3 regions of the Robertmurraya beringensis genome follow, and region 3 is predicted to be linked to each of the others. Evidence: riboswitches for the same ligand, from Rfam matches in the RefSeq annotation. Region 3 holds a riboswitch; each other region holds the start of a gene.
What was found. Region 3 has a riboswitch for glycine ahead of ACFFHF_RS04805 (ACT domain-containing protein). Riboswitches for the same ligand answer to the same signal wherever they lie in the genome.
Positions count from the first base shown of each region.

Region 1: it holds a riboswitch for glycine, as region 3 does, so the genes downstream of both, gcvT (glycine cleavage system aminomethyltransferase GcvT) here and ACFFHF_RS04805 (ACT domain-containing protein) in region 3, are expected to answer to the same signal.
Region 2: it holds a riboswitch for glycine, as region 3 does, so the genes downstream of both, ACFFHF_RS14545 (amino acid permease) here and ACFFHF_RS04805 (ACT domain-containing protein) in region 3, are expected to answer to the same signal.

Region 1 covers NZ_JBHLUU010000015.1:345,173-355,304, reverse strand. Annotated here, with positions in the region: gene ACFFHF_RS04100 (HNH endonuclease) at 1-501, opposite strand, end outside; partial or broken gene ACFFHF_RS04095 (ribonucleotide reductase barrel domain-containing protein) at 571-1,389, opposite strand; gene lipM (octanoyltransferase LipM) at 1,778-2,614, opposite strand; gene ACFFHF_RS04085 (rhodanese-like domain-containing protein) at 2,789-3,169, shown strand; gene gcvPB (aminomethyl-transferring glycine dehydrogenase subunit GcvPB) at 3,264-4,721, opposite strand; gene gcvPA (aminomethyl-transferring glycine dehydrogenase subunit GcvPA) at 4,714-6,060, opposite strand; gene gcvT (glycine cleavage system aminomethyltransferase GcvT) at 6,077-7,189, opposite strand; glycine riboswitch at 7,328-7,419, opposite strand; gene ACFFHF_RS04065 (DEAD/DEAH box helicase) at 7,588-9,276, shown strand; gene ACFFHF_RS04060 (YqhG family protein) at 9,254-10,048, shown strand; gene ACFFHF_RS04055 (YqzE family protein) at 10,060-10,132, opposite strand, start outside.
Region 2 covers NZ_JBHLUU010000103.1:18,388-28,519, reverse strand. Annotated here, with positions in the region: gene xylF (D-xylose ABC transporter substrate-binding protein) at 1-1,015, shown strand, start outside; gene ACFFHF_RS14590 (putative quinol monooxygenase) at 1,065-1,349, shown strand; gene ACFFHF_RS14585 (ArsR/SmtB family transcription factor) at 1,678-1,929, shown strand; gene ACFFHF_RS14580 (TIGR03571 family LLM class oxidoreductase) at 1,941-2,906, shown strand; gene ACFFHF_RS14575 (LLM class flavin-dependent oxidoreductase) at 2,944-3,966, shown strand; gene yraA (cysteine protease YraA) at 4,172-4,684, shown strand; gene ACFFHF_RS14565 (SDR family oxidoreductase) at 4,770-5,486, shown strand; gene ACFFHF_RS14560 (aldo/keto reductase) at 5,661-6,560, shown strand; gene ACFFHF_RS14555 (L-dopachrome tautomerase-related protein) at 6,773-7,870, opposite strand; gene ACFFHF_RS14550 (hypothetical protein) at 8,145-8,627, shown strand; glycine riboswitch at 9,038-9,114, shown strand; gene ACFFHF_RS14545 (amino acid permease) at 9,277-10,132, shown strand, end outside.
Region 3 covers NZ_JBHLUU010000016.1:93,347-103,171, forward strand. Annotated here, with positions in the region: gene ACFFHF_RS04795 (aldehyde dehydrogenase family protein) at 1-1,183, shown strand, start outside; gene ACFFHF_RS04800 (ABC transporter permease subunit) at 1,256-1,693, opposite strand; glycine riboswitch at 1,929-2,006, shown strand; gene ACFFHF_RS04805 (ACT domain-containing protein) at 2,098-2,373, shown strand; gene ACFFHF_RS04810 (PFL family protein) at 2,391-3,752, shown strand; gene ACFFHF_RS04815 (coiled-coil domain-containing protein) at 3,862-8,325, opposite strand; gene ACFFHF_RS04820 (DUF6063 family protein) at 8,303-9,049, opposite strand; gene ACFFHF_RS04825 (hypothetical protein) at 9,046-9,825, opposite strand, start outside.

The DNA of each region.
Region 1 (10,132 bases), on a different contig from region 3:
TTCTTTTTGATATTGGGCATAACATTTACAAGAACAAAAATGTTTGTTACTTCTAGCAATAGAAGATAACTGTCTTTCAAAATCTTGGGAACAATTAGTACATTGGATTGTTGATCTCTTTTTTATCCTCGATTTCCTAATTTTTATCTTAGAAAATTCAGAATGAGTCCTACCACGTCTTCCAGCACCTTTATCAATTTCATTGTGCCCTCTAACTGGAAATCCAAAATACAACAAACGATCGAGTATAGTAGTATAGCTAACATTTAACTCATTTGCTATTACCGAATACCCTTTCTTTTTAATCATATACTCGTGGTATAACCATTCTTTATCATCATAGATTTCGTCCCCAAGCTTTAAACTCCTCTTCCTAATTCCATATCTCCTAAGCAATCCTCTGATTGTTGTTCTTTTCAATCCTGTGTCAACAGCAATCTTAGAAACAGTTTGGTTTTCAGTTATATACTTTTGATAAAGTTGTTCCCTAGTAGGATTCATTGAACATCACCACCGAACATTTGTTCTAATGTAATCTTACCATAAAGGAACCGCAATTTCATCTTTTCAATCCGCTAACATTATCATTTGAGCTCCACGTCTTGACCCACCTTGCTCTACCAAATGCGTTAACTTCGCAATATCATCCAACCATGAAACCGAACCAGATGATTTACCGTTTACTCCACGAGCAAGTGTATTTCTTGGTCTTAGGGTTGAACCGTTCGTTCCAACACCGCCACCGCGGCTCATGATTTCCATTACTTGCTTACGATGCTCGGAGATTCCTTCACGAGAATCTTGCACAAATGGCATTACATAACAATTGAAGAATGTTACTTCTGTACCAGCACCTGCTCCATAAAGAACTCGTCCTGCTGGAATGAAATTTAAGTTAACTAGTTCCTGGTAAAATTTCTGGAACCATTCAGCCTTCTTTTCTTCTGTTCTCTCTACTGAAGCCAAGCCTGTTGCGTTGCGTTTCGCAATTTGCTCATAGAACACTTCCAATGGCTTTTCAATGACATCAAGTGAACGATTAATAACTCCTGTACTAGCTTCTTCAGGGTCATCTAGAACTCCTCTAAACTCCTCATCAACAAGCACTTTAGCCATCTTTTGGTCCCAATCAATTTCAAGAATAAACCCAAGACCTCTCGCGGGAAACTTTGGATCTTCTTTAATTGTAAGAACAACAAAATCTCCGTTCGATAATGTTAGCTTTTCCGTATCTTTAAATGTATAACGGTCAAGCATAACAAGTCTTGATACCCCTTTATGAGTAATCTTCATATCCGGGGTTACTGGATGCACCTGAGGAAACAAGCTAATGTCCTTGTTTAAGCTCTCGACATCAATATTCATTTTTCTTCCAAACGCAACAGACATACACACAACTCCTTTAAAATATACAAATGCTTCTTTTAATCTACTCTGTAAAAAACTACTAATAGAAATCCAGAATCTAGCGCAGCTAGGAATATTCTTAAATTACCACAGTCCAATGGTGAAATCAACTATATTGTCTACATATAGTATATATTTTTCCAAAACAACCACTATATATTGTGTTTAGTTCAAACACCTACAAATTTGTCAAACTCAAAAAAATTAAGAATCTAGCGAAAAGAGATGATTTTTGTAGATTTTCGAGCGAAAGCGATAAATTTTAACAAATTTCGCTCCTTGCTTTTTCTAATAATGAGACAAAACCTACGTACTATAGGCTTTTTTCCTATAACTTTACAAAAAAAAGAAAAGCGACATATTTCGACGCTTATCTTTTGAAATTCCACTCATCACTTTCATAACGTTCGCGCGCTAGTTTATGAACATAATCTAGCTGCTCTGCAGATAATACAAATGGTTTCAGCTCTATGTTTAGCCCTTGCTCGAATCCCTCTTTAAAAGCACGTTTGGCTTCCTCTACCTCTATTTTTCTTGAACTAATGTCATTAATGGCCACAGCCTTGTTACTAAAGGCTTTCTGCATTCGTTCTTTTACTCTTTCGTTTGGGTATTTAAAAAGACTAAACAGCTTATCCTCATCTATATCTAGTAGGATGGAACCATGCTGCAAAATAACACCTTTTTGTCTTGTTTGCGCACTTCCTGCCACTTTTCTTCCCTCTACAACGAGCTCATACCAGCTGGGTGCATCAAAGCAAACGGCTGAACGAGGATTTTTTAGAGAATCTCTTTCCTCAGCTGTTTTAGGAACCGCAAAGTAAGCATCTAACCCTAGTAACTGAAAACCTTTTAATATTCCTTCAGAAATCACTCGGTATGCTTCTGTTACCGTTTTAGGCATATCGGGATGTTCTTCTGTCACAATAACACTATACGTTAACTCTTGGTCATGAAGTACCCCTCTTCCACCTGTTGGTCTACGCACGAAACCGAGGTGATGTTCTTTTACCTTTTCAAGATCTATTTCCTTCTCAACCTTTTGGAAATATCCTATAGAAAGAGTAGCCGGATTCCAGCCATAAAAACGTATAATTGGCGGAATCTCACCTTTACTATGCCAATCAAGTAATGCTTCATCCAATGCCATATTAAAAGAAGGAGATCCTTCTCCTGAATCAATGAAACCCCATATTTCTTTGTTCATAATGAAACCTCTTTTTCTAATGTTGAAATCTAGCTCTATTAGCTTAACAAATGAATCGAGTGAAAGAAAGTAACAAGTACTCAGGAAATTAAGTTGTTCCTCTTTACCCAAAGTCACAACACCGATATAATATAACTTGGCGTGATGCTTGTTCGAAAGGAGACATGTAACTTTATGGATACTCTTTATTTTATCCTTATACTAGTAGTTGCCATTATCGCTTACTCTGTGATTACTTGGCTATACCAACGTAAAATTGTAAAAACACTGAATGAACAACAATTCCGTGAAGGCTATCGAAAAGCTCAACTAATTGATGTGCGTGAACCGAACGAGTATGAAGCGGGACATATCTTGGGAGCTAGAAACATTCCTCTTTCGCAGTTTAAAATGCGTATGAAAGAGATTCGTCCTGACAAACCGGTTTATCTATATTGCCAAAGTGGGATGAGAAGTGGCCGTGCTGCACAAACACTTTATCGTAAAGGCTATAAGGATCTTTCTCACCTTGAAGGCGGATTCAAAAAATGGTCTGGAAAAATTAAAGTGAAGTAATACAAAAGGATTCCAGCTCTACCCGAGCGGAGTCCTTTTTGTTTTTCCTAAAAAAACAAGCACGGCATCTGCCGTGCTTGTTTCCTATACCTCTTTATGCTTGATACCTTAAAATTGGCTTTCTCGCAGCTGTCGTTTCATCCAATCTTCCAACCACAGTTGTGTGTGGGGCTTCTTGAACGATTTCAGGGTTCTCTTCTGCTTCCTTTGCAATTTGAATCATTGCTTCGATAAATGCATCTAGAGTTTCCTTCGACTCTGTCTCTGTTGGTTCAATCATGATGCATTCCTCTACATTTAGTGGGAAGTAAATAGTTGGTGGGTGATATCCGAAGTCCAACAGGCGCTTCGCGATATCTAGCGTACGAACACCAAGTTTCTTTTGTCTCCTACCACTTAGTACGAACTCATGTTTACAATGTCTATCAAACGGTAAATCAAAATATGGTTCAAGACGTCTCATCATATAATTCGCATTTAATACCGCGTATTCCGTCACTGCTTTTAATCCATCAGGACCCATTGTACGAATATACGTATACGCTCTTACATTAATCCCAAAGTTACCATAGTACGGTTTTACTCGCCCAATCGACTGTGGACGATCGTAATCTAACACAAATTCTCCATCCTTCTTTGTAACGACTGGCTTTGGTAAGTATGCTATTAAATCTTTCTTCACCCCAACAGGACCCGACCCAGGACCTCCACCGCCATGTGGACCAGTGAATGTTTTATGAAGATTTAAATGAACCACATCAAAGCCCATATCTCCTGGTCTAGCTTTAGAAAGGACAGCATTTAAGTTTGCTCCATCATAATAAAGCTTTCCGCCAGCTTCGTGAACAATCTGCGCCATTTCAAGGATATTTTCTTCAAATAAACCTAGAGTATTTGGATTGGTTAGCATCAAGGCAGCAGTGTCTTCTCCAACAACACTTCTTAGGTCATTTAAATCCACTAATCCATTTTCATCAGATTTTACAGTGATGGTTTCAAAACCTGCGACGGTTGCTGAAGCTGGATTTGTTCCATGAGCGGAGTCAGGTACAATCACCTTTGTTCTTTTCGTGTCCCCGTTTGCTTCATGGAAGGCACGAATGAGCATAAGTCCCGTCCACTCACCATGTGCTCCTGCAGCAGGCTGTAATGTAACTTCATCCATACCCGTAATTTCAATTAGATGCTCCTGAAGATCGTACATAAGCTCCAATGCACCTTGAACAGAGCTCTCATCTTGAAGTGGGTGAATATGAGCAAAGCCAGCGATACGAGCGACGTTTTCGTTGATCTTTGGATTGTATTTCATCGTACAAGATCCAAGAGGATAAAAACCAGAGTCCACTCCATGATTTCTTTTTGAAAGAGCGGTGTAATGACGCATGATATCAAGCTCAGAAACCTCAGGTAAATTTGGTTCTTCAGCTCGCAAATATTCAGCTGGAATCAAATCATCTAAGTTTACCTCAGGGATATCCATCTCCGGGAGACTATACCCTACTCGGCCAGAGGTACTTAATTCAAAAATGAGCGCTTGGTCTTCCTTATGCATGATAATCCCCCATTCTATCAACAAACAGATCTATTTCTTCTTTTGTACGTAGTTCAGTCACTGCCACGAGCATGTGATTCTTTAACTCTGGATAATCACGACCGAGATCGTAACCTCCAATGATTCCTTCCTTTAATAGCTGTTGGTTTACTTCTTTCACAGGCTTATTTAAGACAACTACAAATTCATTAAAACATGGTCCATTAAAGGCAATGGTGAATCCTTTATTTTCAAATGCTTTCTTTGCATAGTGAGCTCTTTGGATATTGCTCACAGCCATCTCTTTGACGCCTTTTTTCCCTAAAGCCGTCATAGCTACCGAAGCAGCTAAAGCATTCAACGCTTGGTTTGAGCAAATATTAGATGTTGCCTTGTCACGTCGGATATGTTGTTCTCTTGCTTGAAGCGTTAAAACAAACCCTCTTCTTCCTTGATCATCTTTTGTTTGACCAACAAGACGACCAGGAATTTTACGAACCAATTTATTCGTTACAGCAAAATAACCGCAATGTGGTCCACCAAATGAAGTTGGAATTCCAAACGGCTGTGCATCTCCCGCTACAATATCAGCACCAAAGGCTCCCGGAGGTGTTAATGCACCAAGGGACAAAGGATTACTTGATACGACAAACATTGCTTTGTTCGCGTGAATGATTTCCTCGAGTTCTTTCATCGGCTCGATTCTTCCAAAGAAGTTTGGATACTGTACGATAACGGCTGCAATATCATCACCCATTTCGCTCTTTAACGCCTCTAAATCAGTAACACCATCTTGGTATGGAATCTCTACGACTTCTACGTATTGTCCTTTTGCATACGTCTTGACTACATCCTTTGTTTCCGGATGTACTGTACTAGAGAGAAGCACCTTTTTACGCTTCGTATGACCAGAGCTTAGCATCGCCGCTTCTGCCAAAGCGGTACCACCGTCATACATCGAAGAGTTAGCTACGTCCATACCTGTTAATTCACAAATCATTGTTTGAAATTCAAAGATCGCCTGTAACTCACCTTGTGAAATTTCTGGTTGATAAGGTGTATAGGCTGTGTAAAATTCTGAACGTGAAAGAACATGATCTACAATGACAGGCATGTAATGATCATACACACCAGCTCCTAAAAAGGAAGTATGTGAGCGTAAGTCGGCATTTTTAGAAGCCAAAAGAGTTAATTCTTTTAATAAGGCTGTCTCCGATTTAGCTTTTTTAATATTATATTCTCCCTTAAACTGTACACTTTCTGGAATATCGTTAAAAAGCTCCTGAACATCGGAAATTCCGATTTCTTCTAGCATGGCTTTTTTATCGGTTTCTGTCATTGGTAAGTAGCGATGCTTCATGACGTTTGTTCCTCCCTTATTTCTTTTCCCTTTTATAAAATGGTGTTGGTATCACTTTCACCTTCAAGCGTTTCCCACGAATCTCAATGGTTAGCTCCGACTCTGCAGATACGACTGTTGAATCCACTAACGCTAAGCCAATGTTTCTTTTCAACGTAGGTGATTGTGTTCCAGTTGTTACTTCTCCTACGAGTTGTTCACCCACATACACCGGATAACCATGTCTTGGTATGCCTCTGTCAATCATTTCAATGCCTATTAGTTTACGAGGGATTCCAGCTTCCTTTTGCTGCTTTAAAGCTTGCTTTCCAATAAAATCTACTTCCTTATTAACTTTCACAGCGAAACCAATACCAGCTTCTAACGGAGAAATCGTGGAAGAAAGCTCCTGACCATAAAGGGCCAAATTAGCTTCGAAGCGAAGGGTATCACGAGCGCCTAAGCCACAAGGAAGAACGCCGTCTTCTTTACCTGCCTCAAGAATGGTTTCCCATAGGAAAGTCGCATCTTCACTCTTACAGTACACCTCAAAGCCATCTTCTCCGGTGTACCCTGTTCTGGAAACAAGTGCCTCTTTTCCTCCGATGGATACTTTCTCTTGAAATTTAAAATATCCAATTGTCGAAAGGTCAGCTGTATCAACTAGCTTCTGAAGAACCTGTTCGGCAAGCGGGCCTTGAAGAGCTAGCTGGCCCATTTGTTCAGAAAGATTCAAAAGCGTTACATCCCCTTCAACACGATCGTTTAACCATGTAAAATCTTTTTCAATATTTGAAGCATTTACAACAAGCAGATAATGGTCGTGATTCAGTTTATAGATGAGAAGATCGTCGACCGTACCACCATTCTCGTAGCACATAGCAGTATATTGTGCATCACCTATTTGCAGCTTCGATACATCATTCGTCATCATTTTTTGGAGGTAGGCCAAACTGTCTGTCCCTTTCACTTCAATTTCTCCCATATGAGAAACATCGAACAATCCTGCCTTCGTTCTTACAGCCTCATGCTCTTCTTTAATGCTTGAAAATTGAACTGGCAGTTCCCATCCTCCAAAGTCAATGGTTTTCCCACCATATTGTTGATACACGTCAAAAAGCGGTGTTCTTTTTAGTTGCGCCACTATCATTTCCCCCTTTTCAAATCATAAAAAAAGGACAGAGACCCCCCTCTTTACTTAAGAAAGGTCTCTGTCCTGGCACCTGAAAGTTTACCGTTTGGCTGTCCCCTTTGGTGGCTTCAAATGATGAAGCGCTCTCCAGAGCTGCGTCAAACAAGAGTTCTTTTGCCTGAGAGATTCACAAATTTTTGTTTGCTCCTTCGGCGCTACTTAGAAGTAGTCTCTCCCCTTGTTCTCATTCGCATTATAAAATTTCCCAATTTGGATCATACTAAGCTGTACTATAGAACATTCGTCAAAATAAACTATAATGTGACAAATTTCAAAACTTTTAAGATATTATCATCCTACCATTTCGAAACCCATACGGCAATATATTTATCGATCAAAAAAGGGAGTTGTTTTTAATGACGGTAGAGATTGAGTTTGATTCTTCTTGGCAGGAGGGACTGGTAGAGAAAATTACAAATGACGGCCCTTGGGGGAACTTTGAGTTATATAAGCTAGCGGTAGAGGTAGAAAAACATACGGTTATTGATAATTTTGAGGGATTACAAGCTCCCAAACATCTCCCTAATTTAACACCGCTACCTCATCAGCTAGAAGTTGCCAAGCAAGTTGTTGAAAGTATGAACGGAAAAGCCATCCTTGCAGATGAAGTAGGTTTGGGGAAAACGATCGAAGCAGGGCTTATTTTAAAAGAATACATGATTAGAGGTCTTGTAAAAAAAGTCCTCATTCTTGTTCCCGCCTCCCTTGTTACCCAATGGTCATATGAATTAACAAGTAAATTTTATATTCCGGCAGTTGCACAACGTAAAAGCTATGTGTGGGAACAGTGTGATGTAGTTGTATCTTCCATCGATACAGCTAAACGTGCTCCACATCGAGAAATCATTCTCTCTCAAGATTATGATCTGATTATTATTGATGAAGCACATAAATTAAAAAACAATAAAACAAAAAACTATGAATTTGTACAAAGCTTAAAGAAAAAATTCTGTTTACTTCTAACAGCAACCCCTATTCAAAATCGAGTTGGTGAGATTTTCAACCTTGTCTCTCTCTTAAAACCTGGTCATCTAGGAAATGAATCTGTGTTTAATGAAAAATATAAGAAGGATTCCCGCGATATTAACGATAATGAACATTTAAAAGAGCTTGTAAATAAAGTGATGATTAGAAATCGTCGAGCAGACACAGGTATTGAATGGACGAAAAGACAAGTTGAAACCATTCCTATTGAGCTTACTAAGGAAGAGCAGGATTTGTATGATTCTGTTACTGAGCTACGATCAGAGGGAGACTGGACAACGACATCCGCTTTCTCAGTCATGACTCTTCAAAGAGAAGCATGCAGTAGTAGAGAGGCAGTGTTTTTCACATTAAAGAATATGCTTGAAAAGAAAGAAAACCCCTCGAAGGAATATCAGGATCAAATCACATATTTAATCGAGAAGGTAAACGCCGTTCATACGAATTCGAAGGCCGTCAAAGCTCTAGAATTGATTCAACAAGTAAATGATAAAGTCATTATTTTTACCGAATATCGAGCCACTCAGCTCTATCTTCAATGGTATCTAAAGCAAAATGGAATCAGTTCCGTACCCTTCCGTGGTGGATTTAAAAGAGGCAAAAAAGACTGGATGAGACAGCTTTTTGAAAACAATGTACAGGTCCTTATTGCAACCGAAGCAGGTGGAGAAGGAATTAATCTTCAGTTCTGTAATCATATCATTAATTTTGACCTGCCTTGGAATCCTATGAGACTAGAGCAACGTATCGGGAGAATTCACCGCCTAGGGCAAGAAAAAGACGTAATGATTTATAATTTTGCAACTAAAGGAACTGTGGAAGAACATGTTCTAAAGCTACTACATGAAAAAATAAATTTATTTGAAAAAGTAATTGGTGATCTCGATGATATTCTGACTCGGTTAGAGTTTGGTAGCTTTGAGGATCATCTATCAGATATATTCGGAAACTCCACCTCTGAAGGGGAAATGCGAATAAAAATGGACAATCTAGCTTCCATGATTCAATTTGCTGAAGAAGTAAAGGATGGTGATTATCGTGCAGCAACAGGAAATTCATAATTTTTTGGTGAAGTATTTTACTGCTAACCAATGTGAAATACTCGTAAATACCGGTTCATATATAACCGTACAATTAACAGTTGAATTAGATAAGGAATTGATGAATCGTCCGTTTTACTGGCATTACTTAGAAAAAACAGGTGGAGTTCCAAACCCTATGAAACTTACGCTTATTACGGATCAAAAAAAGACACCTGAAGATATTAAAGGCGAGGTCATCCATTTTGGCTCGCCAAGACTTCATCAAATATTTCATTCAACTAAAAACCTTGCTGGATATATTCGGCTTTATGAAGATCATCAAGCAACCATGGGTCAACAAGTACCATTACGTCCTTGGTTAGGTATGAACGTAAAAATCTCCTATCAATGTGATCGTAAAAGAGATGTCTTTCGGTCGATTGGTCTACAATTAATTAATGGTCAACTAATCGAGAACTTTCACGATGAACTGTTAAAATTACAATTAGCTCGCAAAATACCTGACTACTCCTTTACCTTATCACCACTTATTATGCCGAATAGTGGGGTAACACGAATTCAGAATATGATTCGTTCAAACATTCTTGAAGAAGATCATTCATGGGCAAACGATGCTAGAGAACGCTGGTCAAAAGACATGAAATTGCTGGAACATTTTTATGAAGAAGCGGAGGAAAAAGGAGAAAGCTATGAAAATGAAAAACGAGCCTTACAGGAGCAATACGAACCAAAAGTTCAGATTTCGATAATAAATGGCGGTATTTTTTATTTATCTGAAAAAGCAATTTAAAAGGGAACGACTCATTTGTCATTCCCTTTTAATGATTTCTCTCTTTTTCCTTTGTTCATCATAATGACATATGGAAGAATACCA
Region 2 (10,132 bases), on a different contig from region 3:
TGCAGCTGAAACTAGAGCAACGACAGACCCTTCTGCAGTTGAAAAAAACCATTCTCCTGGTCAACCATCAGAGGAGGGAAAAATCAAAATTGGATTTTCTATGGATACATTAGAGGAAGAACGGTGGTTAAGAGATCGAGCCCTTTTTAAAGAAGCGGTTGAAAATTTAGGCGCTGAAGTAGAGATAATGGCTGCGAATGAAGATGATGCCAAACAAATTTTACAAGCAGAAACACTAATCAGCCAAGGAGTTGACCTATTGGTTGTTGTACCCAACAATGCAGAAGCAACAGCAGCTATTGTGAATAAAGCGCATCTAGCAGGAATAAAAGTCATTTCATATGACAGGCTAGTAAAAAATGCGGATATTGACATGTACATTTCCTTTGATAACGAGCAAGTGGGTGAGCTTCAAGCAAAGGCCATTACGGAGTTAGTACCAAAGGGGAGATATGTATTAATAGGAGGTGCTAGTACAGATTATAATGCTCATTTGTTGAAAAAAGGGGTGTTTAACGTACTACAGCCATACATAGACAGAGGGGACATTACAATCGTTTATGACCAATGGACTGATAATTGGACTCCAACAAATGCTTATAAGAACATGGAAGTAGCTTTAAAAGCTAATAATAATCACATTGACGCAGTCATAGCTGCTAATGACGCAACAGCAGGCGGTGCAATTGCAGCTCTCGAAGCCCATGGACTGGCAGGGAAAATACCTGTAAGTGGTCAAGATGCAGAGCTTGCAGCTGCCCAGCGCATTGTGGTTGGAACACAACACTTGACTATTTATAAGCCCTTGAACATGCTAGCAGAGAAGGCCGCTGAACTAGCGGTTAAGATGGCAAAAGGGGAAAGTATAGTTGCTGATAGAAAGATAAACAATGGGAAAATCGAAGTTCCTTCAGTTCTACTAGCGCCCATTGCGGTTGATAGGCATAATATAGATGAAACGATTATCAGAGATCACTTTCACTCGAGGGAAGATGTTTATATGGTAGATCAATAAAGGAAAGGGCCCTGTCACCTAAAACTACTCATTATTAAGGGGGATGAAAATGGAGCATATTGTAATTACTGCTGTATTAAAACCAAAAGAAGGCCTGCAGGGGCAACTATTATCAGAACTCAAAAAGGTACAAGTGGCATCAAGGGAAGAGGCAGGTTGTATAAAGTATGACTTGCACCAATCTGAAGACCAAACTTTCGTTTTATATGAAGTGTGGAAGGATGAGGATGCGCTGGAAAACCATATTCAGTCGGCTCATTATCAGGAATACAGGAACAATATTGCAGACTTTATATCAAATAGAGAAGTGTATAAGCTGAAAATAATGGAATAAGTTCAAAGATTTGAGTGGCGGAACCGTCGAAAAAACCTGTTATTTGCAGGTTTTTTAGTGGTCTTTTTAAGATGGGAGCTTTTCGCCGTATCTCCTTCGAAACAAATCATTTGATTTCGAAGGACCAGATGTCTAATATATAAATATCGGGAATTGCCGATTTGATATGATGTTTTCAGATCATCTATCCATCTTCCATTGGGATAGTGATAATCGATATAGAAAGAGGCAAATGACATTGAAGCAGGAATTGGAACGCTTAAATGATGAACAAGCCGTTGAAATTTTTAAGGCATTGTCGAACCAGACGAGGGTGAGCATTCTTCAAATGTTAAAAGATCCTCACAGTCATTTTTCACCGCAAGCCCATATTATTGCTGATGAAGGATTTGAAGGCGGGGTTTGCGTAGGGGATATCCGAAGCAAGGCGGGGATTTCGCAATCCACTACTTCACAGTATTTATCGATTCTGCTGCAAAGCGGACTTGTTGAAATAAAGCGAATCGGACAATGGACGTATTATCGCCGTAATGAGGAGACGATTAAAAAGTTCGAAAAATACATTGGTACAAAAATTTAAGGAGAATTGAAGTGAGTTTATTACAGCATCGAGCATATAACAGGTTGTACCAAAAGGATAAAATGACGCTTGGTTTCGCGATTCCGACGGCAAGGATGTCCAAATATCCGATTATGGAAAATCAGCTGTCGCTTGCCCGCAAAATTGAAGACCATGGTTTCGCGGCATTGTGGCTTCGGGACGTTACGATTCAGAATTTGAATATTGATGATAATGGTCAAATGTATGATTTATGGATTTATTTGACCTATCTTGCGGCGCATACCAAGGATATTGCACTCGGGACGGCTAGTGTGGTCCTCCCTCTGCGCCATTCTGTCAGAGTTGCAAAGGAAGCATCATCTATTGACCGGTTGTTTCCCGAACGGCTGATCATGGGAGTGGCTTCAGGAGACCGGGATAAAGATTTCACAGCTTTGGGAATTTCCAAGCTCGAAAGTGGAGGGCTGTTTAAAAAGAATTATACATTCCTTGAACGGCTGTTAAAGGAGGACAGTCCGACAATCAACAGCGATTTAGGCGTCATCGATGGAACGGATATGAGAATGATTCCCAAACCTTTTTCTTCGATTCCGACTATGGTGACAGGATTCAGCAATCAATCGATTGAATGGATCGCCCAGAATGGGGACGGCTGGATCCAGTACCCGAGGATTATCCCACAACAAACTCAATTGATTAATGAGTATCGCGAGTTGTCGGAAATTCACGCCCCAGGAGTGTTTAAGCCTTTTACTCAGACTTTATTTATCGATTTATCGGAAAATCCCGATTCGTTTCCTGTTCCGATTCCGTTAGGATTTCGTGTAGGGCGCAAACAGTTATTAGAAATTCTATATCAATTTCAATCCATTGGTGTCAATCACCTGGCATTTGTATTGTATTTTTCAAAGCGCCCTCCCGAGGAAGTCATCCAGGAGCTTGGAGAGTTTGTGTTGCCTTACTTTCCGACTCATGATGTTCCAGTATTAGATTAGTTTTTAAAAAAATTAGATAAGGGAAGAAGATGAACTTATGTCTAAACATGCAAATAAACTAAACGAAATTCCATTCTCGGTGCTTGATCTTTCACCGATAACAACCGGAAGTACTCCTGCTGACTCTTTCCTCCATACATTGGAACTCGCACAGCTTGCTGAAAAACTTGGTTACAACCGTTTTTGGCTCGCAGAACATCATAATATGCCGTTTATCGCCAGTTCCGCCACTTCTGTGGTGATGTCCCATGTGGCAGCCGGTACATCAAAAATCAGGATTGGTTCAGGAGGAATCATGCTGCCGAATCACGCACCGCTCGTCATCGCTGAGCAGTTTGGCACTCTTGAATCCTTATATCCTGGGCGAATTGACCTTGGTCTGGGGCGGGCACCCGGTACAGACCAGGGGACCGCTCGTGCATTGAGACGCGACTGGGGAAGTACCGGAGATGACTTTCCTGAGCAATTAGCGGAACTCCGAGGTTACTTTGATCCATCCTTGGCCCAAGGAAACCCTATAAAAGCGATTCCAGGTGAAGGGTTGAATATTCCAATCTGGCTGCTGGGTTCAAGCGGCTTCAGTGCGCAGCTGGCCGGGGAACTGGGTTTGCCATTCGCGTTTGCCTCCCATTTCTCGCCACTTAACACTCTGGGTGCACTACAGATCTATCGCAAGGCGTTTAAGCCTTCGAATGTTCTCGATAAGCCGTATGCCATGGTGGCCTTGAATATCATTGCAGCAGAAACAGATAAAGAGGCAAAACTCCTTTTCACAACCCTGCAGCAGCAATTTTTGAATCTGATGAGCGGCAACCTTACACAGCTTCAACCACCGGTAGATGACATATCCGAAGTGGCCAGCAGCTACCAATTAAAGGCTCTTGAGCAGCAATTAGGCACATCGATTGTTGGCAGCCAGCAGACGATAAAGGACAAGCTGCATACATTTTTGAAGGAGAGCCAGGCTGATGAAATCATGGCCATTGCCCAAGTTTACGACCACAAAGCTCGCCTTCGTTCATACGAGCTTCTGGCAGAAATTACAAAAAGCGAAAGGTAAAAAGGAGGACATCAGCATTTGACATCAAGAATTCTTCCAAAGGGCATCACCATCATTAAACACGTGGCAGAGCGATACTAAATGTTTTTATACCTTTATATATCTAGCAGTATCATATACTAAACACGGTAGATTACTTGTATTTATTGTGTTAAATGAGAATAATACCCACGATGCTTTTACAAATTTAAGGGGGCTTATCATTATGAGCAAAAAAATCGCTACACTAATAACAGACTTATTTGAAGATGTAGAATTCACAGAACCAGCACAAGCATTTAAAGATGCTGGTCATCAAGTGATCACAATCGACATACAGGCTGGAAAAGATATTACTGGTAAAAAAGGTGAAACAGTAAAAATAGATAAAGGAATTGGGGAAGTTAATCCTCAAGACTTTGATGCTTTACTCATCCCTGGCGGCTTCTCTCCTGATTTATTACGTGAAGATGATCGTTTTGGTGAATTCGCAAAAGCATTTATACAAGAAGGTAAACCTGTTTTTGCCATTTGCCATGGCCCACAAGTATTAATTGATACAGACCTATTAAAAGGCGTCGACATAACAGGTTTCAAATCAATAAGGAACGATCTCAAAAATGCAGGTGCTAACTACAAAGATGAAGAAGTTGTAGTAAGCAATAATATTGTAACAAGCCGTTTTCCGGATGACATTCCTGCCTTTAATCGTGAATCCTTAAAATTATTAGCTGAATAATAGGTATTGAATAGTATCGTTTTAGAAATAAATTTCACAATAAATGATCAATACAAAAAAGATTTTAAGAAGGAAGGGTTTTACTATGTCATTAAATGGTAAACGAGTAGTTGTTTTAGGGGGTACTTCTGGTATTGGTTTAGCAACTGCCAAAGCGTTTCTAGATCAATCTGCTCAAGTGATCATTGCCAGCCGTTCTGTTTCCAAATTAAATGAAGCAAAACAAGTTCTTGGTGGAAGTGTAGAAGGAATTGAAATCGATTTTCGAAGCGAAGAAAAAGTAGCAGAATTTTTCAGTAAGGTTGGAAAATTTGACCACCTTGTGGTAACAGCAGGAGAAGGTGCGATGGGGCACTTTAGCGAACTGCCTGTGGCAAGTGCTAAAGAGGCATTTGATAGTAAGTTCTGGGGGCAATATATTACTGTCCGTTCAGCACTTCCATATTTAAGCAATGAGAGCTCAATCACCTTAACCTCTGGTGTATATGGCGTTCGTCCTCCTCAAGGCGCTACTACGTTAGCGGCAATCAATTCAGCCATTGAAGGATTGGTTCGAGGACTTTCCGTAGACCTAGCCCCTATTAGGGTAAACGTGGTTTCACCTGGAATTGTAGACACTCCAATCTATGCTGGAATGTCAGATGATCAGAGGCAAGCACTGTTCAACGGCATTGCACAACAGCTCCCTGTTGGACGGATTGCAAAGCCGGAAGACATAGCTGAAACCTATGTATACCTTGCTAAGAACGGTTTTACTACTGGGACGGCTGTTCTTATTGATGGTGGAGCTCACTTAGTATAATCGCCTAAATCGATGTTGAAAGGAAGCTTACCACCTTACCAAGCAGCAGTTCTAACTAAAATAGAAATAAGGTAAGAATTAAGTGATTTACTGGTGGCAATACTGCAATAGAGTATTGCCGCCTTTTTTGTTCATTAGTTACATAAAAGATACAAAAGGAAGTGTTGGTTTTTAATGAGTGTACAGGATGAAAATCAATTAACAAAAATAAAAAATTCCCTTGAGAGTCGTGTAGTTACATTGCCTGATGGAACTTCTCTGCCAAGAATAGGACAAGGAACTTGGTACATGGGAGAAAATCCTCAAATGAGAGATAGGGAAATCAAAGCTTTACAACTCGGTATAGAATTAGGCATGAAACTAATAGATACGGCGGAAATGTATGGTAATGGCGATTCTGAACGCTTAGTAGGTGAAGCAATTAAGGGACGTAGAGATGACGTCTTTTTAGTATCAAAGGTGTATCCTCATCATGCAGGATTAGATATGATAGCCAAAGCGTGTGAAAACAGTCTAAAAAGGCTGGGAACCGATCATCTTGATTTGTACCTTTTACACTGGCGAGGACGTGTGCCATTAGCAGAAACCATTGAAGGAATGGAAAAGCTACGCAAGGAAGGAAAAATAGTAAGGTGGGGAGTCTCCAATTTTGATACCGATGATATGAAAGAGTTATGGAACACCACTAACGGAAAAAATTGTATGACTAATCAAGTGTTATATCATCTTGGTTCAAGGGGGATAGATTATGATCTCTTACCATGGCAGCGAGAACATCACATGCCTATTATGGCATATAGCCCGCTAGCTCAAGGAGGTTCATTAAGAAGACAATTGTTAACGGATCCAACCATTAAAGAGATTGCAGAAAAATACGCTGTACAACCCTTACAAATCGCTCTCGCATGGACAATCCGTTCTAACGATTGTCTAGCTATTCCAAAAGCTGTTCAAGAAGAACATGTACTAGCAAATGCGAAAGCTACTATAATTGAATTAACAAAAGAGGATTTAAATAGACTTGATGAGGTATTTCCGCAACCGACTAGAAAAATGCCTTTGGACATTATATAGAAATTTTAGAGGATAGACAAAGAAGAGGGGATTGTATATGTTAACAGAGGTATTGGAAGATTTACTCCAGATGCAGCCTCTTGTATGAAAATTAGCTTTTTAGGAACAGCTTAACATTGACAAATAAAACTGTTCCTAAAAACATTTTTTCTGAAATAAAACCGATTAAACCACACCTTGACGTAATGTAAAAATTATTCAACTATTTTTTATTACGAAAAGGTAGAAGCAGGGAATTCATCAATTTTCATACGAAGTAAACTATAAGGTTTCTGTCGCAGGTCTTTTCCATAATGAAACCTTGCCTGCCGGTGTAATTGGTTCACAATAACATATAAGTATTGATCCGGCCCAATTGAAAACGTATCTGGCCATAAAATTCTCGGATCATGAGCGATTGTTTCCATTATGCCATTCGGCAATATCTTTCGAATACTGTTGTTTTCATAGTCTCCGGCATAAATGGTTCCTTTTGCCCCAGTGATCATTCCATCAGACGCACCTTTTTCTCCCCAGTACTCCACCTGATAAGGTAGTTCTATGTCGGGTATCGTTCTGTCTCTTAGAGCTTCTGTTGAGATCGAATACAAATGCCGACTGGTAAGTGGACAGTAAAATAAAATCTTTCCATCGGGAGAAATCGCTATACCATCAGACGCCAATTTAAATGGAGATGTGGATCCATCTTTGTTTCGGTTCATCAAAATTTCACCTTCTACTTTCGGCAAAAAATAAGGGTCGGGTGAAGTTGAATTAGCTCCATTTAACCGTCTAAACGCCTTTCCATTTTCTAAATCTACAACGATAATAGCTCCTGGTCCTTTGGAAGATGAATCCGTTATATAGGCATAACCGGCTTTTCCAACACGAAAATCGAATCGGACATCATTCAGATAAGTTGTTGGAAGGACAACATCTTCTGTAAAGGTATATACTTTTCTTATTGTATTGGTTTTTAAATCAACAGCGACTAATTTTGCCCCTCCTTTAATTGGTTCAGAAAAATTCGGTGCCGCTGTATCTAATACCCAAAGTGTTCCTCTTCCATCCGCAACTACACTTTGGACACTGATAAAAGACATTGTGATATTACCCTGATAACCCAAATTGGTTTCTAAACTAGGATAAGGCTGCAAAGTATCCCCAACAATTTCCGCAACAGTGAATTTAACGTCGTCTCCCCATTTCGGAAAGCAAATGAAAATACGACCGGTTTCTGATACGCTAACACCTGTCGGCATAGCTCCATAAAATTCATAGACTAGTTCTAACTTACCGAAATATTTTTCCATAGGTAACATAGGCTTCATGATGTCCTCCTCAAAAATTTCGCACGGGATATCACCTATATATGATTTAAAATATTTTTAGTGCCTGGTTCATAATGGGCTAAAATTTTTACATATAGTAGATAAGAATGATGAATACGGACATGATGCTAAAATACTGAATAATAATTTCTAATGGATTAGCACTCCTGTTTCACCACAGAGTAGATTTGATAAAAGGATTAAAAAAGGAAGTATGATCTATGTGTAAAAAGATGGAAAATAGGGAAGTTTAATAAATAAAAAGGAATAAGATATGATAGGACTTTTTATTGCCATTATTACTTTTAATTTTATTGCCTTTAAAACAGTGAAAAGATTCACTACAAACCAAATTGTGCATATATGGATCTTTACAATTGCTTTTCAGTGTATTTTTGATCTAATTGTTGAATTTAAATATCATGCCTATTGGTATTTTGATAAGCAGGTCGATTGGTTAGGGATGCTTGCTCATACAGTACTTATTCCTCCAGTTAATATGATGTTTCTGAATTGGTTTCCTTTTTATCAATCGGTTTGGAAAAAATTCATTTATATGTTCTTCTGGGTGATTGGAATATTAATTTATGAAACCTTAACCCTGCTGCCTGAACCTTGGGGATATTTCCACTATGGTTGGTGGAGGATTTGGCATGCAGCCATTGTGGACCCGATTTTACTCCTTATATTGTTAGGATACTATAAATGGATTTGTAAATTAGAAATGCAACTATTAGAAAATACCATTCAAAAGTAAAATGCTCTTTTTGAGGGCATTTTTTTTAAGGTTTTCTTAAGGTTCGTCTTTAATAATTACTGAAGTTTACGGCAAAGGATATCCAAAAGGATTAAAGGGGGAGGAAAAATACCGTTAGAAGCTCGTATTATGGCAGTGGCTGATGCCTTTTTAAAAAGGATTGGTAAAACAAATACGAATCTATATCCAAGCAAGAAACTGATCGATCGAATTATCAAAAGGTCGGTTCATAGTGTGTAAAAATAAGATTGATCATCATCTCACAAAAATATTCTTGACCAACGAAAAGAATACTGCTAAAATTACAAATTATCGTAGAATAATAGCTTGAGAGTTTGTTGAAAAAACAAATCTCAGCTGTAAATAATTTAATCAAGCAAGCTATGAATGTTATGGGTCAAACTATAACAGGAGCGGCTTCTGGAGAGATCGCGTATTGCGACGCCGAAGGGTTCACAATCTCAGGCAAAAGGACAGAAGAGTAAAGATACTATTTGGTATGAATGAAAGAGTAAGTAAGTTCTCTTTTTATCATTTAACCATGTGTATTTGTTATTCTGACGTTTTAAGAGATTGGAGGGAACTCCAGTCTCTTTTTTTATGGCTATTATTACTACAATAACAATTGAAAAAAACGGAGGAATATCAAGTGGCACAGCATGAATTAAAAAGGGAACTGAAAAATCGACATGTACAGCTAATCGCAATTGGTGGAACGATTGGTACAGGATTGTTTTTAGGTTCAGGAAAAGCAATTTCATTAGCAGGTCCCTCTATCATCTTAGCTTATTTAATCGTAGGGATAGCAACCTTTTTTGTTATGAGAGCATTAGGGGAGCTTTTGTTATCGAATGCGGGTTATCAATCCTTTACCGATTTTGCAGTCGACTATATTGGACCATGGGCAGGCTTTGTGACAGGATGGACATACTGGTTCTGTTGGATTATGACGGCGATGGCCGATATTATTGCAGTAGGAATGTATGTGCAGTATTGGTTTGACATCCCACAATGGGTACCAGCGCTTATCTGTTTAATCATTTTATTAGGGTTGAATCTTTTAACAGTAAAGCTTTTTGGAGAATTAGAATTTTGGTTTGCGATTATTAAGGTTATCACCATTCTTGCTTTAATTGTGATTGGAGTGGTTTTACTTGTAATTGGATTTAAAACAGACGCAGGAACGGTTTCGATACAAAATTTATGGCAACACGGAGGGTTTTTCCCGAATGGAATTAGCGGCTTTTTATTTTCTTTCCAAATGGTCGTATTTGCTTTTGTTGGAGTAGAGTTGGTTGGTGTATCAGCTGCAGAAACAGCAAATCCAAAGAAAAATATTCCTTCAGCCATTAATAAAATTCCATTAAGAATTCTATTCTTTTATGTGGGTGCTTTAATTGTCCTGCTTAGTATAAATCCATGGAACCAATTGAATGCAGATACAAGTCCCTTTGTTAAGACCTTTACTTTAGTTGGTATTCCCGTTGCGGCCGGGATCATTAACT
Region 3 (9,825 bases):
ACGAGAAACGGGTGGCACTTTTTTAAAGGCCAATGTGGAGTTACATCTTACCCTAGAATTTTTAGAGGAATCCATAAAATATGCTGATGAAATTTATAAATTAAAAGAAGTACCTGGATCACCTGAGAAATTACATCATATTTACCGTCTCCCACTGGGAGTTATTTCTTCTATTTCACCTTTTAATTTTCCAATGAATCTGTCTATGAGAACGATTGCTCCAGCAATTGCTTTAGGAAATAGCGTTGTTCATAAGCCAGATATCCAAGTGGGACTTTCAGGCGGGATCATCATTGCAAAAGCATTTGAATATGCCGGGCTGCCAAAAGGTGTTTTAAATGTGATTTTGTCTGATATTGAAGAAATTGGAGATGAGATGTTAACCAACCCTCAATCCAAGCTAATAAGCTTTACTGGCTCTTCTGCTGTCGGAAGACGTATTGGTGCCATCGCAGGACAAAATTTAAAACGTGTAGCTCTTGAATTAGGTGGAAACAGTCCATTTGTTGTCCTGTCAGATGCCGATGTCGAACAAGCTGTGAATGCTGCTATCTTTGGAAAGTTTATTCACCAAGGACAAATTTGTATGATTATTAACCGAATCATTGTTCATAAAGATAAATATGATGAGTTTGTTGATAAATTTGTAGCTAGAGCGAGAGAACTTCCGTTTGGAGATCCAAGTGATCCAAAGACAGTTATTGGGCCATTGGTTAACGAGCGCCAATTGGAAAAAGCCCTTCAATACATTGAAGAAGCGAAACTTGAAGGAGCAACTGTTGCTTTAGAAGGGAAACGAGTGGGTAACGTCCTTACTCCATTTGTTTTCACGAATGTCAATAATTCTAGTAAATTGGCACAAACCGAGTTATTTGCTCCTATTGCTACTATTATTAAGGCACAAACAGATAGTGAGGCCATTGAAATCGCTAACGATACTGATTATGGACTAAGTTCAGCCATATTTACAAAGGACTTAGCCCGGGGAGAAGAATTAGCCCTCCAAATTGATAGCGGGATGACACATATTAATGACCAAACCGTAAATGATGCTCCAAATATTCCATTCGGAGGAAATAAAGCTAGTGGATTAGGTCGATTCGGAAATCCATGGGTGGTCGAAGAATTCACAGTAACGAAATGGGTATCTATTCAAACAACAAACAGACAGTATCCATTCTAAATATTAATCAAAACTTGAAAGCACATGAGAATACAATTCGCTCTCATGTGCTTTCAAATTTCCACTTTTCTATTAATTTTTACTGCGCATTCGATCAAGCAGAACAGCAATGACAATGACTATCCCTTTTACGACTTGTTGCCAATAATAATCTACGTTAAGCAAGGTCATCCCATTTGTTAGTACAGCCACAATTAACACGCCAATGATGGTTCCTTGTATTCTTCCTCGTCCTCCTACAAAACTAGTACCACCAAGAACGACTGCTGCAATCGCATCCAGTTCAAACGCGATACCCACCATCGGCTGTCCAGAGAATAAGCGCCCTGCCATCACCACTCCACTAATACCTGCAAGCAAACCACTGATCGAGTAGACATTAATTAATGTACGATTCACTTTAATTCCGGTTAGATGGGCAGCCTCTTCGTTGCCGCCAATCGCATAGACATGGCGTCCAAACATCGTGTATTTCAATACGACAAACATGATGAGATAAACTATGGCCATGATATAGATCGGAGTATACATTCATTCATAAACGTGGATGTTTTTGATCGTTTATGCTCATTTTTGATTATATGTTCTTTTTTACCATTTTTCAATAACAATTTTCAGAAAAGTCAAAATCGAAATAGTCTTTTTTTATTTTTCTCAAATTTTAATTGACTGAATTATTATTTATTGATAATATCTAACTTAATTCAATACAGCCGCCATGATGGTAGTGGATCAAACTATTACCGGAGCAGCTTCTGGAGAGACCGTATGCATACGGCGCCGAAGGATTCACAATCTCAGGCAAAAGGACAGAAGAGAATGTTTGCATAATAATATTTTTGCACACTCTTCTTACCCGAGATTGGAGATACTCCAATCTTTTTTTATTTCAAAAAAATAATGAGGTGGAACAAATGGAAAGAAGACGTGCAGTGGTAAGTGTGATCGGAAAGGACAAGGTTGGCATTATTTCTAAAGTAACAACGATTCTTGCTGATAATAACATGAATATTTTGGATATCAGCCAAACTATTTTACAAGACTTTTTTACGATGATGATGATTATTGATGTGACCGGTAACGAAAATTTGTCACAACTCCGTGACCAACTGGATTTAGTTGGGGAGGAAATGGACTTAAAAATAAACATTCAGCTTGAAGAGATTTTTCAAGCGATGCACAGAATTTAGTTAGGTGGGGACAGACTATGACAATTGCAATGGATGAAATCCTTCAAACTATACGAATGGTTCAGATGGAAAACCTAGATATTCGAACCGTAACAATGGGAATCAGTCTCCGTGATTGTGCGGATTCCGATTTCCATAAAATGCAGCAAAATGTATTTCATAAAATTACTACTTATGCTAAGGATTTAACGAAAGTAGCAGTAGAAACAGAAAAAGAATTTGGCGTGCCGATTATTAATAAGCGTATATCTATTACGCCCATTGCTGAAATCCTAGGAAACGCAACCGTTGAACAAACGGTAGAGCTTGCAAAAACACTTGATCTAGCGGCAAAGCAATTAGGTGTGGATTTTATCGGAGGATTCTCTGCCCTAGTTCACAAAGGTTTTTCTAAAGGTGATGAGACCTTACTTAAAGCCTTGCCAGAAGCACTTAGTGTAACAGAAAGAGTTTGCGCCTCTGTTTCAGTGGCGACTACTCGTACCGGTATTAATATGGATGCGGTTAAGCAATTAGGTTTTGTTATCAAAGAAGCAGCCGAGCGGACAAAGGATCAAAATGGAATTGCTTGTGCTAAGCTCGTTGTGTTTTGTAATCCTGTTGAAGATAATCCATTTATGGCTGGAGCTTTTCATGGAGCTGGAGAAGGCGAAGCGGTTATTAACGTTGGTGTTAGTGGCCCTGGTGTCGTATTGAACGCGTTAAAAAAACACCCACATGCTGACCTTGGAGAAGTATCTGATATTATCAAAAAAACAGCGTTCAAAATTACACGTGCAGGTGAGCTTATTGGTAGAGTGGTAGCCGAGAGGCTCGATATTCCGTTTGGGATTATGGACCTCTCTTTGGCTCCTACCAATGCCATTAATGATAGTGTTGCAGAAATCTTAGAGGAAATTGGCCTTGAGCGCGTGGGTACGCATGGAACGATCGCAGCCTTGGCCCTCATGAATGACGCGGTGAAAAAAGGTGGAGCCATGGCCAGTTCTTATGTTGGTGGATTAAGTGGAGCTTTTATTCCGGTCAGTGAAGATAATGGAATGATTCGAGGAATTATCGACGGTGCTTTAAGTTTATCAAAACTTGAAGCAATGACATGCGTCTGTTCAGTTGGACTTGATATGATTGCTATAACAGGAGATGTTACGCCTGCTACCCTATCCGCAATGATTGCAGATGAAGCAGCTATCGGAATGATAAACAAAAAAACAACAGCAGTAAGGGTCATCCCTGTACCTGGAAAGCAAGAAGGAGAAATGGTTGAATTTGGAGGACTACTTGGGAGAGCACCCGTTATGGGGGTAAATCCATTCAGCTCACAGAATATGATTAATCGCGGCGGAAGAATTCCCGCACCCCTACAAGCACTGATTAATTAATTTTAGAATTAAGAAAAAAACAGTGTTTTCAAATTTTCCATACGTCGAGATTCTCTACTAGAAAAAATCCCACCTTCCTATATAGAAGGTGGATTTTTTCATTATGTTCCTATTGAAGGACTTCTTCTCCTTGAAATATCCGATAGGCTGGAACGATGGTGTCGGAGACTATTTCTTTTCCTTTTTCACGAATGAAGTCCAGTTTATAGTAGGAGTCAAATCGTTGGCTGATTTCTGTTTTCACGAGCTCGGGCGGAGTGACAACGATAAATTGGAACTTTAACTTATCGGCAACTGCAAAGATTGGGTCAAGGACATGTGTGGATGCAGCTTGTCCGAACGGATTATCGCAGACTAAAGGAACCCAGCTTTGATCGGTTTCGCTTTTAACTGATAATAACATCATCATCATCACCATGCGAGCTGATAACTTTTGTCCACCACTGCCATCCGATTTTGTCTTAGAACCTTGATTAATGGTCTGCCAAGTGGAGTAATGCTCTCTTTGCGGTTTCCCATACATAAAGGCATTATCCGTTCTCATATTATAGACAAGTAGCTCAGGATATCGATTTCTCAGTGATACAAACAAAATTTGCTCGTCACTAATAAGCTGTTTAATTTCCTGGTCTAATAATCGATTATGATCATCAATCATATCAAATTGCTTTGTAATTTTATTTATCGCTGAAACAAAGTGCTGCTTTAATAACGGTTCAATATCTTCCGCCTTTTTAGGCAGGATGTCTTCTTTTAATTGGACGAGAGGGAAAGATCCTCGTTCATTTTTCAACTTCATTTTCACAATCATGGAACGAATGGCTTCTGAAATACTCATCACTTTCATACTAGCACGGCTAGCCCAGAAGTTTTGAGCCTTTTCTGCCCTTTCTTTGTCTCGTTCTAATTGTTCTAAACCACTTTGTGAGAATCGCTTCATATTTTTCACAATGCTTTGAATATGCGAGTAATGCCTTGTATCCATATGGTCTAATGTCGTTAACACTTCATTCTTAAAACGAATCTCCCAATCTTTTCCTTCAATTGCAAGCTTTAAGTTACGCAAGGATTGATCAATTTTTGCATGCTTTTCTTGTCCTTCTTCTAAAATCTCTTGATGTTTTTCGCACCAGGATAAGATACATGCTTTCCCTTGAGTCTTAATTAACTCTAGCTCATGTTCGGTAAAGACTGCTGCATCTTCCTTTAAGATCACGGATAGAGTTAACAAGTCCCCTTCATAACTAGCAATATTGGTTTCTGTTTCTTTCTGACGTTTTTCCGTCTTCTTTACTTCATCCTTCGTTATCTTCGTTTGGTCTTTTATTTCTACTTCCTTTACTTCTAAGTCAAGATCTGCCCATTCTTCAGGCTGTCTTTCATGCTTAGCTATCTTTTTTCCAGTCTTTTCACGCTGTTCAGTCGCATGCTGCAACGATGTTTCAGCCACCGTTACAGCCGTTCCTTGTTCACGTTCTTCCTTTTCCGCAGCCTTTGCTTCCTTCTGTGCCGTTTGCAGCATATTTTCTAAGATACTAATAGGTTCGTCAGGTGCAGAGGCCTTTTCCCACTCCTCATTTGCTGCTTTGAGTTTTTTCTCTAATTTTGTTTGCTGCTTTTGTTCGGTTTCTTTCTTTGCTTGAATAACGAGCAACTCTCTAGCTTGTTCTTCCTTTGATTTTTGAAGCTGTTTCAACTCTTCCATTCTCCCATTTATCTCTTCTAATAAATGAGTGGATAGGCGTGGAACTTCTTCACTTTGGTCGACTTTTTCATCAGGTGGAAAAGCTGCTCCTTCCATAAAGAACGCAATCTCCTTTATATTCTGTTCGGTTGTCAGCTTCCATTCTACATACGTATGATTCCACTTGGTTTGCAGCTCCACAATCTGTTGGTGCTCTTTTCCTAATTCTTGTTGCTGTAGGACCAAGGCTTCCTTTAGTTTCTCTTTTTCTTCTTTCACCCGTTTATTTTCTTGATGAAGTGTTTTTTCTTTTTCAAACTCCTCTAATGTTTCCACATCTTTTGTAAGCTTTTCTATTTTTCGCTTTGTGTGTTCCAATTGCTCTTTTAACTGAAGCTGAAATTCCTTTTCCTTTTCTTGTTGAATGATGATTTCCTGCAAATTAGCTTTCTTAGTAAGAAGAGCGTTCTGTTCCTGATTAAGTTTTTTTACGATATCACTAGATAATTCGCCTGATAAAAACCGATCGATTTCTTTTAACATACGACGTAAGGAGTTTTCTGTTTTTTCAATCTCAATCAGTGTATCTTTCTTTTCTTCTATTTGTTTAGCCATACTAATTTTCCAGTGGGTGAATTGATTCTTATCCGATAACAACTCTTTTTCGGTTCCGTTAATGATGACAAAGGAAGATGGGTGATTGTCGCTGTTCATTTCCTCACGCATGAAAATCGGAACCGGACTTTTAAACATTCTTCCTGATAGAACCTGCTGATTAATTTTTTGCCACTGATGCTGACTTACGACTAAACCGTACGGAAGGAGCGGATATGTTAAGCAATAATTCGCCATATCTTCTGCACGTAATGATTGAAGAAACTGTGTACCATAAAACACATCAATGCCTGTCTTCTCGTCGATCCATTCTTTTAATTCTTTTACATCTTTATTAGCAATCCAAAACCCCTCATCATTTAAGGAATGATCAAGCTGCGTTTCCCAAAGTTCTTTTTTAATTTGTTCCCCTTGTTGTCTGTTACCCGCCAGAAGTTCTTCTATCTGTAACGCATACTTTGATAAAAGAGAGTGAGTAAACGGTGCTGTGACATCATCTAATAAACCATGAAGCTTATCTAATAGTTTTGATTCTCTTTGCTCTTGCTCGTTATTTGCTACCTTTAATTCCGTGCACTTTTCTTCTGAAAACTGAATGGATTGGACGAGCGTACCATGGGAAGAGGCAAGTGAATTTTGCTTTTCACTAGATTCTTTATCTTTTGCTTGTATCTCTTCTAAGCTCGTGTTTTTGTCCTCAATTTGTTTTGAGAAAGACTCGATCAAGCCCTTTAAGTCATACGTTAAGCGGTCACCAAATTCTTTGATGAGTGCCTCATCTTTTGATTCAAAAGCATGTATTTGTGTATAAAGAAAATCCATTTCCGTACTAATTTGCGCGATTTCTTTTGTCTTCTGCTTATCCTGTTGCGAGAGCTCCGTTTCTTTTTTCTTTAAGAACTTCTGATAGCCCAAGTACTGCCTTACACCTTCTTGTATGGTTAGATAAGAATGCTCCCATTGTTGTGCTACTTCTTTTTTGATTTCATCCATTCTTTGATTCACTTGCTCTAAGCCACTATTTTGCTCTAAGATGGCAATCTGCTGTGACAGGGAACGAATCGTTTGTTCGTTCTCACTCCACTCTTTCAATAATAACTGAAAGACGAGCTGTTCTTTTCGTTCCAGTTTCTCTTTCACTATTTCTTGAGAGGAGGTGTGTTTTTTTCTTTCTTCTACTAATTTCTTATCCCACGCCATTACCTCTCGATGAGCTTTTGCATACTCCAAATTATCTTTTTGATAGCGTAGGTCTTCTTGCTTGAGTGTTAACTTCTCTAGGTCTTTTTCTAAAGTAAGTAACATTTCCGTTTCTGTTGTCTTCAAAAGTTCTAATGCACCAAGAAGTTGTCTTCCGACCTTGATACTTTCCTGAACAATTTCTTTATGTTCGACCCCTTTAGCTAAATGCTCTTCAAAGGGAACAATATCTTCTAAAAATTCTTTATGGGCTTGCTCTCTTTTTAAAAGAACAGGCAGATCCTTGGCAATACTAGCCTGACTCTTAAAAATCTCGACCAGATCATTCTTTTGGTGTTCCGTTCGATGCAAGACTTGACTAACGGTAGGAATAATTCGTTTTTGGAAAAGGGAATGATCATCTTCAGCTCCCTCAAAATATTTTCCTACTCCACCTTCATCCTTGTTGATATCCTTCATAATGTCCCAATCTTTACGGTTAATTCCGTATGTATCAAGGATGCGATAGTGCTTCTTTATATCTTTATAAACGTCATATCCATTCCATTTCAGATAATCTTTCAAACTTTCACTGTCAGCAACCTCGTCATTTTCATAAAGTGGAATATGCTCAACGGCGGCCTCTTCTTTCCGTTCAAATTCTCTCGTGTAAAATGTAATATTAGGGAGAATCTTTGCTTCCTGCTCTAAAGATTTACTTTCATTTCCACCTTCTTCACTCATCGAAATTCTCTGTTCAGCAGAGAACATTCCTCCAGTGATTAGATGTCTGCGATCGGCACCGTCTAGTTCCCATTGAATGAGAACATGAAAGGTATAAGGAATAAACTGCTCTTTATTATTAAAGAAAAATTGCTGATAATAACGATTGTTTTGTTTTCCCCAAGATGTTCCAGGTTTGAGAATTTGGAAGACCGTTTGCAGAAACACCCCTTTTCCGCCCCCGTTCATCATAGCGATGAGACCATTAGTTGACGTTTCTTCATTATGGAAGTTAAAGGTCGTATCTTTATATTGCTTTTGCATGCCATCATATTTCAGGCCAACAATTCTAATTCGATGGATTTTCGGCATGCTCATTCTCCTCTGATGTCATTAATTTTTTTAAAACTTCGTAACGGTCATAATCATGATACAAGTATTCAATTCTCTCAAATAGCTCCTGTTTTGGAATCACCTTTGGAATATCATCCCGATCCAGAATGACGATTAACCCTTCTGTCTCTAATAACCGCATAGCGCTGGCAATTAATCCGATTCTCGTTCTTCTATTGCCTTTTTTCAATCCATAATCCTCGGTGTCGACCTCCATGTATTTCCATGTAGTCACCATTTCCTTCATATCGAGTCGTTCTTCTTCTCCGAAATTAGGTTTCACTTTAAGAATCTTCTCCCAATTCATCATCAAGTCATTAACATACCGTTCTAAGGCATAGTAGCTAATGCCTTCCCGTTTCGTTCGAATTTTTGCCGCCTGGTTGCGGTCTATCGATGCTAAGAATGACATGATGATCACGCTGATCAGGTGAAAATGTTTTTTCGTTTCGATCTGGCGATGCTTCTCTTTCATATGAGTGAAATTCGTTGCAAACACCGAGCCAGTTGGCTGAACGACTAAATGGATGCGTTTGGGCGATTCAATGATATACGTACCTGATTCGTCTGCTAATAATAAAACCGTCTGTCTGACTTCCGGGTCAAAGAAGGTTTGGAAGTGTTCACTATTTTCTTCGATGACTTTATCTTTTAATAACGTAAAATAGACCGCTGACGCTTTTTTGATCGTTTCAGCATTCATCGTTTCTCCTCCTCTATACATAATTTAAAAGGGGTGATTTTTGTTTGGTACCAAACGATAGGGTCGGCTTCAGGATCAAACATGGTAAAGATTTTTGATCCTTCAAACACTTGAAATTGTGGATATTCTTTCATTAATTTATGGAGAAGAATTTCTCTTTCATCGCTCAGTGTTTCTTCCTTCCGGTGCAGCACTTGAACCTTTAACGGCTTTTTATCAAACATCATCCATAAATCAATCGTTTCAGATTCCTCGAACCACAAATCCTGCACTTCTAATGGCATGGTTGCAAGATCGGATAATGAAAACTCTCTATTTGTTTGTAAAAATTGAAACACATAACTCCACGCACTTATTACCGAATCCCAGTTCGTCACCCGTGGACGAGTTTCGTTTTCTTCTGCTTCTTCTATCACTTCAACATCCGATAATTGTTGTTCATCAAATTCTTGTTCTCCCCAAATCCAATCAAGAGGCAAAATAAACTCATTTCTCGGTGAAAATAACGAAGAGATTACGTTTTCAATGGCTTTAAAATCCTGAACGCCTTCTTTAAATAACCAATTTTCATACACATGCTCGCGAAAGGAAACCATGCTCTTTTCCCAAAACAATGACGGATTTTCTGCTTTTAATTTTAGTTCATACGATATATTTTGAATAACGAGCTTTGCAAAACGATCATGCAATTGCCTTGTATGACCTATTTTTTCTTGAAGAAGAATCAATTCCCTCTGAATATAATCATCTGCTTCATTTCTACGTTTCGTTTTTTC